3 regions of the Streptomyces sp. NPDC001415 genome follow, and region 2 is predicted to be linked to each of the others. Evidence: riboswitches for the same ligand, from Rfam matches in the RefSeq annotation. Region 2 holds a riboswitch; each other region holds the start of a gene.

Region 1 (5,222 bases), on a different contig from region 2:
GCTCGGAGAGCCGGGTCGAGAGGGCCTTCGCCTCGGGGGAGTCGAAGGGCAGGCGCAGCTTGAAGAAGACGTCCTGGAGGCCCATCGCGCCCAGGCCCACCGGGCGCCACTTGGCGTTGGAGCGGCCGGCCTGCTCGGTCGGGTAGAAGTTGATGTCGACGACCCGGTCGAGGAAGGTCACGGCGGTGCGGACGGTCTCGTCCAGGCGCTCCCAGTCGATGCCGTCGCCCACCACGAACGCGCCGAGGTTGACCGAGCCGAGGTTGCAGACGGCCGTCTCGCCGTCGTCCGTCACCTCCAGGATCTCGGTGCACAGGTTGGACGAGTGGACCGTGTGCCCGGGCTCGGCCGTCTGGTTCGCGGTGCGGTTGGAGGCGTCCTTGAACGTCATCCAGCCGTTGCCGGTCTGCGCGAGGGTGCGCATCATTCGGCCGTACAGGTCCCGGGCCGGCATGGTCTTCTGGGCGAGGCCGGCGGCCTCGGCCTTGCGGTAGGCGGCGTCGAACTCCTCGCCCCACAGGTCGACGAGCTCGGGCACGTCGGCCGGCGAGAACAGCGACCACTGGCCGTCGGCGTCGACCCGGCGCATGAACTCGTCGGGGATCCAGTGCGCGAGGTTCAGGTTGTGCGTACGGCGCTGGTCCTCACCGGTGTTGTCGCGCAGCTCCAGGAACTCCTCGATGTCGGAGTGCCAGGTCTCCAGGTACACCGCGGCGGCGCCCTTGCGCCGGCCGCCCTGGTTGACCGCGGCCACCGACGCGTCGAGCGTCTTCAGGAACGGGACGATGCCGTTGGAGTGGCCGTTGGTGCCCCGGATCAGCGAACCGCGGCCGCGGATGCGGGAGTACGAGAGGCCGATGCCGCCCGCGTGCTTCGAGAGCCGGGCGACCTGGTGGTAGCGGTCGTAGATCGAGTCGAGCTCGTCCAGCGGCGAGTCGAGCAGGTAGCAGGACGACATCTGGGGGTGCCGGGTGCCGGAGTTGAAGAGCGTGGGGGAGGACGGCAGGTAGTCCAGGCGGCTCATCAGGCCGTACAGGGACGCCACTTCGTCCAGGGCGCGCACCGACTCGTCCTCGGCGAGGCCGGACGCCACGCGCAGCATGAAGTGCTGGGGGGTCTCGACGACCTTGCGGGTGATCGGGTGGCGCAGCAGGTAGCGGGAGTAGAGGGTGCGCAGGCCGAAGTAGCCGAAGCGGTCGTCGGCGCCGTCGGCGAGGGCGGCGTCCACCAGGGCGTCGAGGCGGGCCGCGTGGGCGCGGACGAAGTCGGCGGTGCGGTCGGCGATCAGGCCCTCGCGGTGGCCGACGGCGACCGAGGCGGAGAACGACACCGCGCCCTGGGTCGCGGCCTCTTCGGCGATGGTGATCGTCAGGAGCCGGGCGGCGAGGCGGGAGTACGCCGGGTCCTCGGAGATGAGCCCCGCGGCCGCCTCGGTGGCCAGCTCGCGCAGCTCGGCCTCGTCGGAACGGGCGTTGCGGCCCCGCAGCGCGGCGGCGGCGACCCGGCCGGGGTCGGTGTCCGCGAGGTCGGCGGTGAGGTCCGTCAGGGTCCGCAGCAGCGCGGTCCCCGGGGCATCCGCCAACTCTTCGGTGATCGCTGAAGCGGGATCCGCAGGGGCGATGGTCACGTGGGGGCACTCCCTCGCTCGGCACGGGGCCCTTCGGAGGAGGCGTCGGCGCGCGTCGGGGCAGCCCTGAGCGCGTCGTCCACCGGCCCAACCGCGAGGCCCGGACGTCTGGCGTCCGGTTCGGTCGACCCGGACGCGCCATCGGCAGGTCATCGGACTCTGCCCGTACAAAGGGGTACGGGTCATACCGTTGCGGGACAGTTCCGGATTCGAACCGGATTCCCCTGCGGCGACAGCGAGGACGAGCATACATGTGGGGGACTCCGGATGCGGCAGCCCCCACATGTTGTGTCGGCCGCGATGTGGCGCCCCTGTGACGTACCTCTCCGCTATCGTCGGAGACAGCACCGTCGAGGAAGGTGAGCGAGGCATGACCGTGATGGCCGACCGCCCCCACATGCTGCCCGACGAATTCGAGGCTCTGGCGCGCATAGCAGCCCGCGAGAGGGAGGGAACGCGGCTCGAATTCATCAACGGGGTCATCAGGAGCAAGGCCATGCCCGACGGCGATCACAACCGGATCATTCAGTGGCTGCTCAAGGTCTGCATGCAGGCTCGGCCTGACGACCTCTTCCTGCACCCGGGACAGGGGATCAAGGCGGAGGAATACCGGACGGGGCGCGCCATCCCCGATGCGGTGCTGGCTCATCCGGATGCCTTCGTCGGGCAGGGCGATTGGGTCGACCCGGACCCCATTCTCATGGTGGTCGAGGTGACCTCGTGGGACTCGGACACTCACCGGCGGGACCACGTCGAGAAGCCTCAGGCCTATGCGGAGACGGGCATTCCCGTATACCTGCTGATCGACCGGGCCAAGTGCGAGATCTCCGTCTACAGCGAGCCCGAAGGCCGCCGGTACGCGAACGTGCGCACGCTGCCCTTCGGCAGGGACATCGAGTTGCCCGATCCGGTGGACATCACCCTCCAGACAGAGGTGCTCAAGGACTGGGTGCGCTGACCCCCGTACGCAGAAGGGCCGCCGCACCCTCCCCGGATGCGGCGGCCCTTCTGCGTACGCGTACGACCAGAACTCAGTGGGCCGAACCCGCCGTCGCCGGCGGGAGTTCCGTGGCCACGCCCGGGTCGCCGGCGTCCGCCGTGTAGTCCTCGGGCGAGGTCTCGTCGATGCCGTCGGGGGCCTTCGCCGCGCGCAGGATCACCGTCAGGACCACCGTCACCACCACGTTCAGGACGAACGCGGTGAGGCCGATGTAGCCGATCTCGCCGATGCCCGGGATCTCCTTCGAGGAGCCGCCGAAGTGCTTCTGCGTGGGCGAGGCCACCCCGTACGCGGCGAGCGTGCCGTACGCCATGCCGACCGCCCAGCCCGCGAGCAGCGCCCAGCGGTGGAACCAGCGGGTGAACAGGCCGCCTACCAGGGCCGGGAACGTCTGCAGGATCCAGATGCCGCCCAGGAGCTGGAAGTTGATGGCGACCGTCTTGTCCATGGTGAGGACGAAGACCAGCGCGCCGATCTTCACCACCAGCGAGACCAGCTTGGAGACCTTGGCCTCCTGCGCGGGCGACGCGTCCGGCTTGATGAAGTCCTTGTAGATGTTCCTCGTGAACAGGTTTGCCGCCGCGATCGACATGATCGCCGCCGGGACCAGCGCGCCGATGCCGATCGCCGCGAAGGCGACGCCCGCGAACCAGTCCGGGAACATGTCCTCGAAGAGCTGCGGGATCGCCAGCTGGCCGTTGCTGACCTTGACGCCGGCCGCGATCGCCATGAAGCCGAGCAGCGCGAGCAGGCCCAGCATCAGCGAGTACAGCGGCAGGATCGTGGTGTTGCGCCGGATCACGTTGCGGCTGCGCGAGGACAGCGTCGCGGTGATCGAGTGCGGGTACATGAACAGCGCGAGCGCCGAGCCGAGCGCGAGGGTGGCGTACGTCCACTGGCTCTTCTCGCCGGGCGCGATCGCCCCGGTGGGCTTGCCGCCGGGCGGGCCCGCGAACTTGTGCTGCGCCGCGCTGAAGATGGCGTCGAAGCCGCCCAGCTTGATCGGGATGTAGATGACCGCCACCGCGATGACCAGGTAGATCAGGCCGTCCTTCACGAACGCGATCAGCGCGGGGGCCCGCAGTCCCGAGGAGTACGTGTACGCCGCGAGCACCGCGAACGCGATGAGCAGCGGCAGGTCCTTCACGAACCAGTTGTCGGACTCGCCGCCCACGCCCATGACGTCCAACACGGCCTGGATGCCGACCAGTTGGAGCGCGATGTAGGGCATCGTCGCGAGGATGCCGGTGATCGCGACCGCGAGGGAGAGGCCCTTGGAGCCGAACCGGCCCCGCACGAAGTCCGAGGTGGTGACGTAGCCGTGCTTGTGCGAGACCGACCACAGGCGCGGCAGGAAGGTGAAGATCAGCGGGTAGACGAGGATCGTGTACGGGACGGCGAAGAAGCCCGCCGCGCCCGCCGCGTAGATCGCCGCCGGGACCGCCACGAACGTATAAGCCGTGTAGAGGTCGCCGCCGAGCAGGAACCAGGTGACCCAGGTGCCGAACGACCGCCCGCCCAGGCCCCATTCGTCCAGGCTCGCCTCGTTCTCGGCCTTGCGCCAGCGCGCGGCCATGAAGCCGATGACCGTGACGGCCACGAAGAAGAAGATGAAGACGCCGAGCGCGACGCCGTTCACGCCGTCCTTCACTTGGACACACCCCCCTTGTTGTTGTCGGAGGTGGCGCGGGAGCGCTGGTCGTGCTGCCACAGCTTGTACGCGATCATCGTGAGCGCGGTCGAGATCAGCACCCAGAGCATCTGGTACCAGTAGAAGAACGGGATGCCGCCGAGCGCCGGGTCCGTCTTGGCGTACGAGCTCACCCACAGCATCGCCACGAAGGGCGCGATCAGGCAGAGCGCGATGACCACGCGCAAGGGCGTGATCACCGGTCTCTTCACTTCTGTCGAATCCGGCATTGGGTGGCTCCGTCCCCTCACGATCACCTGTGCGTTGGATCACTTGGTAATGCGCAGGAAATCTAGGGGAGAGATTCGGTCAAGGGAACCCCCGTCCGGATTCCGGACGGGGGTTCCCGGCGCCGCAGCCGTCAAGACGTCAGAGCCAACCCTCCTTGGCCGCCCGGACGCCGGCCTCGAAACGGCTGCGGGCGCCCAGGCGCGACATGAGGTCCGAGTTCATCCGGCGCACCGTACGCAGCGAGATCCCGAGCCGCCGCGCGGCCACGTCGTCCGTGCAGCCGATGCCGAGGAGCAGGAGCAACTCCCTTTCCTGCGGCGAGAGATCGTGCTCGTTGCGCCGCGGGGTCTCCCCGAACGGGGTGCCCGACTCCCACAGATGGTCGAAGAGGACGACCAGCGCGTTGACCAGACCGCGGCTGCGCACTTCGAGCGCGCCGGCCCGCGCATCGCCCGGGTCCACCGGGACGAGCGCCGCGCCGCGGTCGACGATCACCATCAGCATCGGCACGATCGGCACCGTACGGGCCTCGCCGCCGAGGTCGCAGTACCAGCGCACGTACTCCAGGGTGGGCGGGTCGTTGCGGAAGCTCTCCTGGTAGATGCTGCGGATCTTCACCCCGCGTTCCAGCGCGAGCTCGTCCAGGGGCTGGCTCGCGTCCATGGTGTCGGGCC
Region 2 (5,222 bases):
TCGGCGCGCATGCCGTCCACCTCGAACGCGGCGCAGGTGGCGGCGATCTGGAGCAGCACCGCGTCCCCGAGCACGACCGAGGGCAGCAACTCCCGCGCCGCCACGATCCGCTCGCGAAGGGCGCCCTCCGCGTCGGCCCAGCGCGCGGCGAATGCGGCCGGGTCGTCGTCGTACGCGAGGCGGCGCCGTACGACCTCGACGCGCTGCTCGGGCTCGCGGGAGGCGGCCACCTCGACGGTGAGGCCGAACCGGTCGAGCAACTGCGGCCGCAGCTCGCCCTCTTCGGGGTTCATCGTGCCGACGAGCAGGAACCGCGCGGCGTGCCGCACGGAGACGCCCTCGCGCTCGACGTAGGAGGACCCCATGGCGGCGGCGTCGAGGAGAAGGTCGATGAGGTGGTCGTGGAGCAGGTTGACCTCGTCGACGTACAGGATGCCGCGGTGGGCGTCCGCGAGCAGCCCCGGCTCGAAAGCCTTCACGCCCTCGCCGAGCGCCCGCTCGATGTCCAGGGCGCCCACCAGACGGTCCTCGGACGCGCCCACCGGGAGCTCGACCATGCGCGCCGCGCGGGCGGTGCCAGGACCGCTCTCGTGCGGCCCGTCCGGGCACCGCGCGTCGGGTGCGGCCGGGTCGCAGCTGAAGCGGCAGCCCGCCACGACCGCCACCTCGGGCAGCAGATCGGCGAGGGCTCGTACGGCGGTGCTCTTCGCGGTGCCCTTCTCGCCCCGGACGAGCACTCCGCCCACGGCCGGGCTCACCGCGTTCAGGAGCAGCGCGAGGCGCAGGTCGTCCATGCCGACGACGGCGGTGAACGGATACCGGGTGCTCATGTGCCGATCTCTCCTTCGAGTAGTGCTGTACGCCGAGGCGGGGCCGGGGTGTTCACGGCGCCCCCGGCGGGATGAAGGGCAGCCCGGCGGGCGGGCCCTGCTCGATCAGCCTCAACAGGGCGTCGGTGTCGGCGTGTTCTTCGATCAGGTCGCCGAGCCGGTCCAGCTGTTCCTCGCGCAGCGCCCCGAACGAGGTGTCGGGCGCGGGCACGAACCGGCGGCCCGCGGCCCGGGCGACCTGCTCCAGGAACCGGCGCCGGAACCCGTCGCTCTCCAGCGAGCCGTGCCAGTGCGTACCCCACACCGCGCCCACCCGGCAGCCGTCCAAGAAGGCATCCCCACCCAGGACTTCGGCCACGCCGTGGTGGATCTCGTACCCCTCGACGGGTTCCCCGAGGGCCTCGCCGACGGGCCGCGCCAGGGTCTTGTCGGCGGCGAACCGCACCCGTACGGGAAGCAGGCCGAGGCCCGGCACCGAGCCCGCCTTCGACTCGACCTCGTCCTCGATGTGCTCGCCGAGCAGCTGGAACCCGCCGCAGATGCCGAGCACCGGGCGGCCCTCGGCGGCCCTGCGCGCCAGCTCCGTCGCGAGGCCGCGCTCGTGCAGCCACTCCAGGGCGCGGACCGTGCCGCGCGTGCCCGGCACCACCACGAGGTCGGCGTCGATGAGTTCCTCGGGCCGGTCCACGAACCGCACGACCACGCCGGGCTCCGCCGCGAGCGCGTCCACGTCGGTGAAGTTGGACATCAGCGGCACGGCGCAGACGGCGACCCGCAGCACGTCCTCGCCGACCGGCGGCGCCACCACGGACTCCCGCACGGCTCCGCGCATGGAGACCCTGAGGCCGTCCTCCTCGTCGATGCCGAGGCCGTGAGCGTACGGCAGGATCCCGTAGGTGTGCCGTCCGGTGAGGCCGCGCAGCATCTCGATGCCGGGCTCAAGGAGCGTCACGTCGCCCCGGAACTTGTTGACGACGTAGCCGGCGACCAGCGCCTGGTCCTCGGGGCTGAGCAGCGCCGTCGTCCCGAAGAACGAGGCGAACACGCCGCCCCGGTCGATGTCGCCGACCACGACCACGGGCAGCCGCGCGGCCCGCGCGATACCCATGTTGACGATGTCGGTACGCCGCAGATTGATCTCGGCCGGGCTGCCCGCCCCCTCGCAGATCACGGCGTCATACGTGCCCCGAAGCTCCGCCAGGCACTCCAGAACAGTGCCGAGCAACGCCTGCTGCCTGCCCCCGTGGTAGCCGCGGGCGCTCAACTCGCCCACCGGCTTGCCCATCAGGACCACCTGGCTGGAGCGGTCGCTCCCCGGCTTGAGCAGCACCGGGTTCATGAGCGCACTCGGCTCCACGCGCGCCGCCTGCGCCTGCATTGCCTGCGCCCGGCCGATCTCCGCGCCCTCGCGCGTGACGAACGAGTTCAGCGACATGTTCTGGCCCTTGAAGGGCGCGACCTTGACGCCCTGGCGCACCAGCCAGCGGCAGATCCCGGCCGTGACGACGCTCTTGCCGGCGTCCGAGGTCGTGCCCGCGATCAGCAGCCCGCCACCCATGTACGTCCCTTCCTCACAGCGGCCCTCGTCGCGACGGAGGCGGCCAGCGTCAGCCAGCCCACCCTGCGCGAGAGCCGTACCGCCCGTTCGATGTCCGTGACGCCGACGGCCCGCCCGGACGCGTTCAGGACCGGCCGGTGCTCGACGCGGCCGGCGTAGGAGAGCGTGCCCCCGAGCCGTACGCCCAGCGCCCCCGCGAACGCGGCCTCGACCGGGCCCGCGTTGGGGCTCGGGTGCCTGCTCGCATCGGCGCGCCAGGCCCGTACCGCGCCCTTGGTGTCCGGGCCGGCGAGCGCGGCGAGGACGGCGGTGAGGCGGGCGCCCGGCCAGCCCGCCACATCGTCCAGGCGCGCCGAGGCCCAGCCGTACCTGCGGTACCTGGCCGACTTGTGCCCGACCATCGCGTCCAGCGTGTTGACCGCCCGGAAGCCCACCAGGCCCGGCACGCCCGCGAGCGCGCCCCACACCAGGGCGCCGACGACCGCGTCCGAAGTGTTCTCGGCGACCGACTCGACGACGGCCCGCGCGATGCCGTCCGCGTCCAGGGACTGCGGGTCGCGCCCGCACAGGTGAGGCAGGCGCTCCCGGGCCACCTCCACGTCGCCCGCGGCCAGCGCCCCGCCGATGGCCCGGGCCTCGCGGCCCAGCGACGTGCCGCCGACCACCGTCCAGGTGGCGGCGGCGGTCAGCGCGACGGATGCGGCGGGCCGACCTCGTACGGCACGGGAGAGCAGGAGCGCGCCGCCCACGGCGCCGCCCGCGCACACGAGCGTGTGCAGCGCGCCCCAGCCGCGGTGGTCGCGCCACAGGGCGCGCTCGACGGCGCCGGCCGCGCGTCCGAACGCGGCGACCGGATGCCCGCGGCGTGGATCGCCGAGCAGGAGGTCGCCGAGGAGTCCGGCCGTGGCGCCGTAGGCGAAGGTGCGATCGGCCCGCATGCGGTCAGCCCGCCAGGGCGACGCGGGAAGGGCGGGAAGGTCTCAACGGGCAGGCGCGCATGGCGGTATGTCCTCACTCAGGGTGTCCGCGCCCTGGTTCGACGTGACCGGCGGTGAGAGTTCCTGGCTCGCGGGGATCTCTCCCCGGTGACAGTGGCGGGACCGCGCCGGATTCGCACCGGCTTCCTCTTCTGCCGCCGTAGCTGGCCGGTGCAGTCCACCACGCTGCGAGAACACCCGTCAACTTGCTGTTGACCTGCGGCGCGAGAGAGTGTGCGACGCCACGCGGAACCGCCCTCCGGCGGGGGCCGAAGGGCGGTTCGGGTGGTGCGGGCGGGTCAGGCGACGATCAGATAGATCCCGTACGCGACGGCCGCCGCGCAGGCCGCGAAGCAGGCGTACGCACCGGTGCGGGCCATCGCCACATTGCCGGTGCCCGAGGCCGCGGCCTCCCGCTTGGTGAGGCCGACGATGCCGAGGGTGAACAGGCCCACCAGGCCGACGGTCACCGCGAGGCTGACGCCGAAGACGGAGCCGAGAGCTGCCCAGTCGATGTGCATGAGGATTCCTTAGCTGTGCCGGAGAACCGGGGTCAGACCGTCGCCGGGGTGGGCGGATCGGCGGGGGCCACCGGGGCCGGGGCCTGGATCGTGGCCTTGAGGTCGGTGGCCGCGGCGGCCGCGGCCGCGACGGTCGGCGGCGGGGTGACCGCGGCGATCGCGGTGGTGACGACACCGGCGGGCTCGGCCGCGGGGGCCTCGCCGATCTCGTCGGCGGTGACGTTGTGGTGGTCGACCGGCTGGCGGCGCGACAGCTTCCAGATGGTGCCCGAACCGGCGATCAGGAGGATCGCGACGGCGACGATGCCCCACGTGCCCTGCTTGGTGAGGAATTCCGCGCCCGCGCCGACCAGGCCGGCGGCCGGCAGCGTCAGCACCCAGGCGACGGCCATCCGGCTCGCGGTGGACCAGCGCACCACACCGCCCTTGCGCCCGATGCCCGCGCCCATGACGGAACCCGAGCAGACCTGGGTGGTGGAGAGCGAGAAGCCGATGTGCGAGGAGGCCAGGATGACGGTGGCGGCGCCGGTCTGGGCGGCGAAGCCCTGCGGCGGGCGCAGCTCGGTCAGGCCCTTGCCCATGGTGCGGATGATGCGCCAGCCGCCGAGGTAGGTGCCCATCGCGATGGCCAGACCGGCCGAGACGATGACCCACAGCGGGGGGTTCGCGCCCGGGTGCAGCACACCGCCGGTGACCAGGGCGAGGGTGATGATGCCCATCGTCTTCTGGGCGTCGTTGGTGCCGTGGGCGAGCGAGACCAGGCCGGCCGAGGCGATCTGGCCCGCGCGGTAGCCCTTGGCGGTGGCCTTCTCGTCGGTGTTCCGGTTGATCCGGTACGTCAGCCTGGTGGCCAGCATCGCGGCGACGCCCGCGACGATCGGCGCGGCGACGGCGGGGAGCAGCACCTTGGTGACCACGGTCGAGCCGTTGACCGAGGACCAGCCCGCCGACATGACCGCGGCGCCGATGAGGCCGCCGAACAGGGCGTGCGAGGAACTGGAGGGCAGACCGAGCAGCCAGGTCAGCAGGTTCCAGAGGATGGCACCGACCAGGGCCGCGAAGATGACCTCGGTTCTGATGCCTTTTTCGTCGATGATCCCGCCGGAGATCGTCTTGGCGACCTCCACTGACAGGAACGCGCCGACCAGGTTGAGCGCGGCGGACATGGCGACCGCCGTCTTGGGCTTCAGGGCGCCGGTCGAGATGGTGGTGGCCATCGCGTTGGCGGTGTCATGGAAACCGTTCGTGAAATCGAACACGAGAGCTGTCACGATCACAATCGCGAGCAGCAGCGTGATGTGTTCCATTTACCCAGGCAATCGTTCGACGTCAGTGG
Region 3 (5,222 bases), on a different contig from region 2:
ACCGGCCCGGTGAGCATGCCCTTGACCGGTCGGTCGGTGAGCGACTGGGCGTACGCCGTCCAGCGGACCGTCATCGGCTCGGGCCGGGAGATGTCGCCGGCCAGGACCGGCGGGCGCACATAGCGAGTGCCGTACGACTGGACCCAGCCGTGCTGCGTGGCCAGGTAGCCGGTGAGCTGTTCGGCGAAGTACTGGACCATGTCATTGCGTTCGGGCTCGCCGTGCACCAGGACGTCGATGCCGGTCTTCTCCTGGAAGGAGACCACCTCGCGGATCTCGGCCTCGATGCGCTCCTCGTACGCGTCCGTACCGATGCGTCCGGCGCGCAGGTCGGCGCGGGCGGTGCGGAGTTCACCGGTCTGCGGGAACGAGCCGATCGTCGTCGTGGGCAGGGGCGGCAGGCGCAGGTGGGCGCGCTGGGCGACGGCACGTTCGGCATACGGCTGGGCGCGGCGGGCGTCGGCCTCGGTGATCGCGGAGGTCCGGGCGCGTACGGCCGGGTCGCGGGTGATGGCCGAACCGGCGCGGGAGGCCAAGTCGGCCCGGTTGGCAGCCAGTTCGGCCGCGATCGCCCCGGTGCCGCGGGACAGGCCGCGGGCCAGCGTGACGACCTCCGCCGTCTTCTGTCGGGCGAAGGCGAGCCAGCGCGCGATCTGCGGCTCGATGCCGTGTTCGGCGGCCGCGTCGAGCGGGACGTGGAGCAGTGAGCAGGAGGCGGCCACGTCGACGCGGTCGGCGAGGCCGAGCAGCGTGGCCAGGGTGGCGAGCGAACTCTCCAGATCGTTGATCCACACGTTGCGCCCGTCCACGACCCCCGCGACGAGCCGCTTGCCGGGCAGCCCGCCGACCGCGGCGAGGTCGTCGAGGTTGGCGGCCGCGGGGCCGGTGAAGTCCAGGGCGAGCCCGTCGACCGGTGCCTTGGCCAGGACGGGCAGGGCTTCTCCGAGCCGGTCGAAGTACGAGGCGACGAGCAACTTCGGGCGACCGGTGAGCGCGCCGAGCTCGCTGTAGGCGCGGGTGACGGCGTTCAGTTCGGCGGGGGTGCGGTCCTGGACGAGCGCGGGCTCGTCCAGCTGTACCCACTCGGCTCCGGCCGCCCGCAGATCGGCCAGCACTCGCGCGTACACCGGCAGCAGCCGGTCGAGCAGGGTGAGCGGCTCGAAGTCGGCGGCCACGCCGGGCGCGGGTTTGGCGAGCAGCAAATAGGTCACAGGCCCCACGAGCACGGGGCGCGCGGTGAGCCCGAGCGCGAGGGCCTCCTTCAACTCGCCGACCTGCTTGGCGGAGTCGGCGGCAAAGGCGGTGTCCGGCCCCAACTCCGGCACCAGATAGTGGTAGTTCGTGTCGAACCATTTCGTCATCTCAAGGGGTGCCACGTCCTGGGTGCCGCGCGCCATGGCGAAGTAGCCGTCCAGCTCGTCGGCCGCGAAGGCCCCGCGGTGGCGTTCGGGGACGGCGCCCACCATGACACTGGTGTCGAGGACGTGGTCGTAGTACGAGAAGTCGCCGGTCGGCACCTCGTGGAGGCCCGTCTCGGCGAGCCGCCGCCAGGTGGCCGCCCGCAGTTCGGCGGCGGTCCGGCGGAGTCCGGGGGCGCTGACACGGCCCTTCCAATAGCCCTCGATCGCCTTCTTCAGTTCCCGGTTCGGGCCTTGGCGGGGGTAGCCGTACAGGGTGGCGCGTGCTGCCGCGGCTGCGGACTTGGTGGTCACGAGACTCTCCTTCGCGAGCTCTTCGGTGGAACGGACCCCGGAACGGGACGAAGGCGCGAAAGGACGACGGACCTGGGCCACGGTGTGTAGGCCGTTGCCGCTGGTGCGTACGCCGACCCGCCCTAGAGGTCGCCGGGATCTCCGCGCGCGATCGGTCGCACGCGGGCAGTGGCAGGTCTTCGGACTCGCGGGCACGCCTCATGCTGTCCGAGGCATCTACTGGCCGTCGCTTCCCAGACCCGGCCGGGCCCAGTGCGTATGACGGCGGTCGTTCCCGCTCACCGCTGCGGGGCAGTCCCGGATTCCCACCGGGTTCCCTCTTACGACGCATCCCGCCTGGCGGACGGGGCGAACCAGCTGCACGGGCAGCCTATGCGCTCGACCCGCGTCCCGGGAACCACGTTCGCGCATACCGCACGGTGAGGTGCGGCACGCCGGACGCCGATCCGGACGGAGTTCACACACAGACTCCGACCGACCGGACGCGGGGCGACCCTCCCAGGCCACCCCGCGCCCACGGCTGCCGGGGCCACTCAGCCCGGCAGCACCCGGAGCCCCTCAACCCCGGTCGTAGGTGTGGAACCCCCGGCCCGTCTTCCGCCCCAGCAGGCCCGCCTCGACCATGCGGTGCAGCAGTGGGGGCGGGGCGTACAGCGGTTCCTTGAACTCTTCGTACAGGGACTCGGCGATGGAGGCGACGGTGTCCAGGCCGATCAGGTCGGCGAGTTTGAGCGGGCCCATCGGGTGGGCGCAGCCCAGCTCCATGCCGGCGTCCACGTCGGCGGCACTGGCGAAGCCGGATTCCGCCATGCGCACCGCGGCCAGCACGTAGGGGATGAGCAGGGCGTTGACCACGAACCCGGCCCGGTCCTTCGAGCGGATCACGGTCTTGCCGAGAGTGAGCCGGGCGAACTCCTCGGCCGTCGCGGCGGTCTGGGCGCTGGTGTGCAGGGACGTGACGATCTCCACCAGCGGCATGACGGGCACGGGGTTGAAGAAGTGCAGCCCGAGCACGCGGTCGGCCCGGTTGGTGGCCCGGCCGAGCCGCATGACGGGAACGGAGGAGGTGTTGGTGGCCAGGACGGCCTCGGAGTCCTCGACGATCTTGTCGAGGGCGGTGAACACCTCCGCCTTGACGACCGGGTCCTCCACGACCGCTTCGACGACGAGTTGCCGGTCGGCGAGGTCGGTGAGGCGCGTGGTGAACGCGAGCCGCCACTGCGCGCTCTCGGCCTCGGAGCGGCCCAACTTGCCGCGCTGCACGGCGTGTTGGAGGGAGTCGGCGATGCGCTCGCGGGCGCGTCGGGCGGCGGGGGCGTCGGCCTCGCACACGACGGTGTCGAGCCCGGCGCGAGCGCACACCTCGGCGATCCCGGCCCCCATCTGGCCACCGCCGACGACGCCCACGCGCTGGATGCTGGTGGTCATGACTGCTCCCTTCCTGGCCGCGGAGGGTTTTGGACGGCGGCCCTGTGGAACTGCGGTGAGGGCCGGAGCGGAGCGGAGTTGCTCGGCCCTCACCTGTCTGTGTGGTTGGCGCACCCGGCGGAGCGCCTAGTGGAACTGCTCCTCCTCGGTGGAGCCGGCCAGCGCCGTCGTCGAGGAGGCCGGGTTGACCGCGGTCGACACCAGGTCGAAGTAGCCCGTGCCGACCTCCCGCTGGTGCTTCACCGCCGTGAAGCCCCGCGCCTGCGACGCGAACTCCCGCTCCTGCAGGTCGACATACGCGGTCATGCCGTGCTCGGCGTAGCCGTGGGCCAGGTCGAACATGCCGTGGTTGAGGGAGTGGAAGCCGGCCAGGGTGATGAACTGGAAGCGGTAGCCCATCGAGCCCAGTTCGCGCTGGAACTTGGCGATCTGGTCGTCGTCCAGGGCCGCCTTCCAGTTGAAGGACGGCGAGCAGTTGTAGGCCAGCATCTGGTCGGGGTGCTCGGCGTGGATCGCCTCCGCGAACTCCCGGGCCTGCGCGAGGTCCGGGGTGCCCGTCTCCATCCAGATGAGGTCCGCGTACGGTGCGTACGCGAGGCCGCGGGCGATGACCGGGGCCATGCCGTTCTCGACCCGGTAGAAGCCCTCGGCGGTGCGCTCGCCGGTGCAGAAACGGGCATCCAGCTCGTCGACGTCGCTGGTCAGCAGGGTCGCGGCGAGGGCGTCGGTACGGGCGACGACCAGCGTGGGGACATCGGCGATGTCGGCGGCGAGGCGGGCCGCGTTGAGGGTACGGATGTGCTGGGCGGTGGGGACGAGCACCTTGCCTCCGAGGTGGCCGCACTTCTTCTCGGAGGCGAGCTGGTCCTCGTAATGGATGCCCGCCGCGCCGGCCGCGATCATCGCCTTGGTCAGCTCGAAGGCGTTGAGCGGTCCGCCGAATCCGGCCTCCGCGTCGGCGACGATCGGGGCGAGCCAATCGGTCGTGTCGCTGCCGCCCTCGGCGGTGGCGATCTGGTCGGCCCGCAGCAGCGCGTTGTTGATCCGACGCACCACCTGGGGAACGGAGTTGGCCGGGTAGAGCGACTGGTCGGGGTAGGTGTGCCCGGCCTGGTTGGCGTCGGCTGCGACCTGCCAGCCGGACAGGTAGATCGCCTGGAGCCCGGCCTTCACCTGCTGGACGGCCTGCCCGCCGGTCAGCGCGCCGAGTGCGTGGATGTAGTCGCGCTCGTGCAGTTGGCGCCACAGCCGCTCGGCGCCGCGCCGGGCGAGGGTGTGCTCCTCACGGACGCTGCCGGAGAGCCGGACCACGTCCTCGGCACTGTAGGTGCGCTCGATCCCCTGCCAGCGAGGGTCCGTCGCCCACCGCTGCGCCAGCTCCGCCGCTGCCGCCGTCGTCTCTGCCGCCGTCGTCTCTGCCTGCGCCATGACCGTCTCCCGGTGTCGCGTCGAACGTGTGAGAAATGCTTCGAATGCCAAGGGTGTGAAGAGGCGATGACTCTCGTCATCGGTGTGCGGCCCGTCGTGCCATCTCGGGTGTGTGAGAGGCGGGGAGGCCCGGCCCGATGGTGCCGAAATCTCCGGTGCCAGACCGTGAACCACTGCTGGTACCCCGTCTGTTCGCCGAAGGATCCGGCGGGCCGCAGGACGACTCTGACAGCGGCACTGAGTGCCATCAACCGTGGCCCGATGCCAACTTCTGCAAATCTTCGCGACGTCGATTGCCAAGGTTGCGAAGGCCACCAACGGACCTGGCTCTCCTAGGATGCGGAGGCCGGGACTCGTCACGAGGAGGGGGAGGCAGTGGTGAGCAAGACCTACGCGGGGGCGCGGCTGCGGCGGCTGCGCGAGGAGCGGCGGATGAGCCAGGCCGAGCTGGCCCGCGTCCTGGCGATCTCTGCGAGCTACCTCAACCAGATGGAACACGACTCCCGGCCGCTGACGGTCCCCGTACTGCTGCGGCTCACCGAGACGTTCGGCGTGGACCCGGGGTTCTTCTCCGAGCGGGACACCAGCCGCCTGGTCGCCGACCTCCGGGAGGCCCTGGCCGACGACATCGCCGACGGCGGCGTCTCCGCCGCC

What was found. A riboswitch is a leader RNA that binds a small molecule or an ion and turns the genes downstream of it on or off. The one in region 2 is predicted to bind cobalamin.
Region 1: it holds a riboswitch for cobalamin, as region 2 does, so the genes downstream of both, ACWC2B_RS14840 (ribonucleoside-diphosphate reductase subunit alpha) here and ACWC2B_RS05760 (cobalamin biosynthesis protein) in region 2, are expected to answer to the same signal.
Region 3: it holds a riboswitch for cobalamin, as region 2 does, so the genes downstream of both, metE (5-methyltetrahydropteroyltriglutamate--homocysteine S-methyltransferase) here and ACWC2B_RS05760 (cobalamin biosynthesis protein) in region 2, are expected to answer to the same signal.

What each region holds. Positions count from the first base shown of each region.
Region 1 is NZ_JBSFIE010000009.1:113,679-118,900, reverse strand. It holds gene ACWC2B_RS14840 (ribonucleoside-diphosphate reductase subunit alpha) at 1-1,627, opposite strand, end outside; cobalamin riboswitch at 1,754-1,882, opposite strand; gene ACWC2B_RS14835 (Uma2 family endonuclease) at 1,998-2,585, shown strand; gene mctP (monocarboxylate uptake permease MctP) at 2,659-4,278, opposite strand; gene ACWC2B_RS14825 (DUF3311 domain-containing protein) at 4,275-4,547, opposite strand; gene ACWC2B_RS14820 (LuxR C-terminal-related transcriptional regulator) at 4,687-5,222, opposite strand, start outside.
Region 2 is NZ_JBSFIE010000003.1:339,123-344,344, forward strand. It holds gene ACWC2B_RS05750 (putative cobaltochelatase) at 1-830, opposite strand, end outside; gene ACWC2B_RS05755 (cobyric acid synthase) at 883-2,388, opposite strand; gene ACWC2B_RS05760 (cobalamin biosynthesis protein) at 2,370-3,326, opposite strand; cobalamin riboswitch at 3,425-3,563, opposite strand; gene ACWC2B_RS05765 (hypothetical protein) at 3,665-3,886, opposite strand; gene ACWC2B_RS05770 (anion permease) at 3,919-5,193, opposite strand.
Region 3 is NZ_JBSFIE010000014.1:27,984-33,205, forward strand. It holds gene metE (5-methyltetrahydropteroyltriglutamate--homocysteine S-methyltransferase) at 1-1,712, opposite strand, end outside; cobalamin riboswitch at 1,866-2,086, opposite strand; gene ACWC2B_RS20110 (3-hydroxybutyryl-CoA dehydrogenase) at 2,271-3,140, opposite strand; gene aceA (isocitrate lyase) at 3,267-4,568, opposite strand; gene ACWC2B_RS20120 (short-chain fatty acyl-CoA regulator family protein) at 4,947-5,222, shown strand, end outside.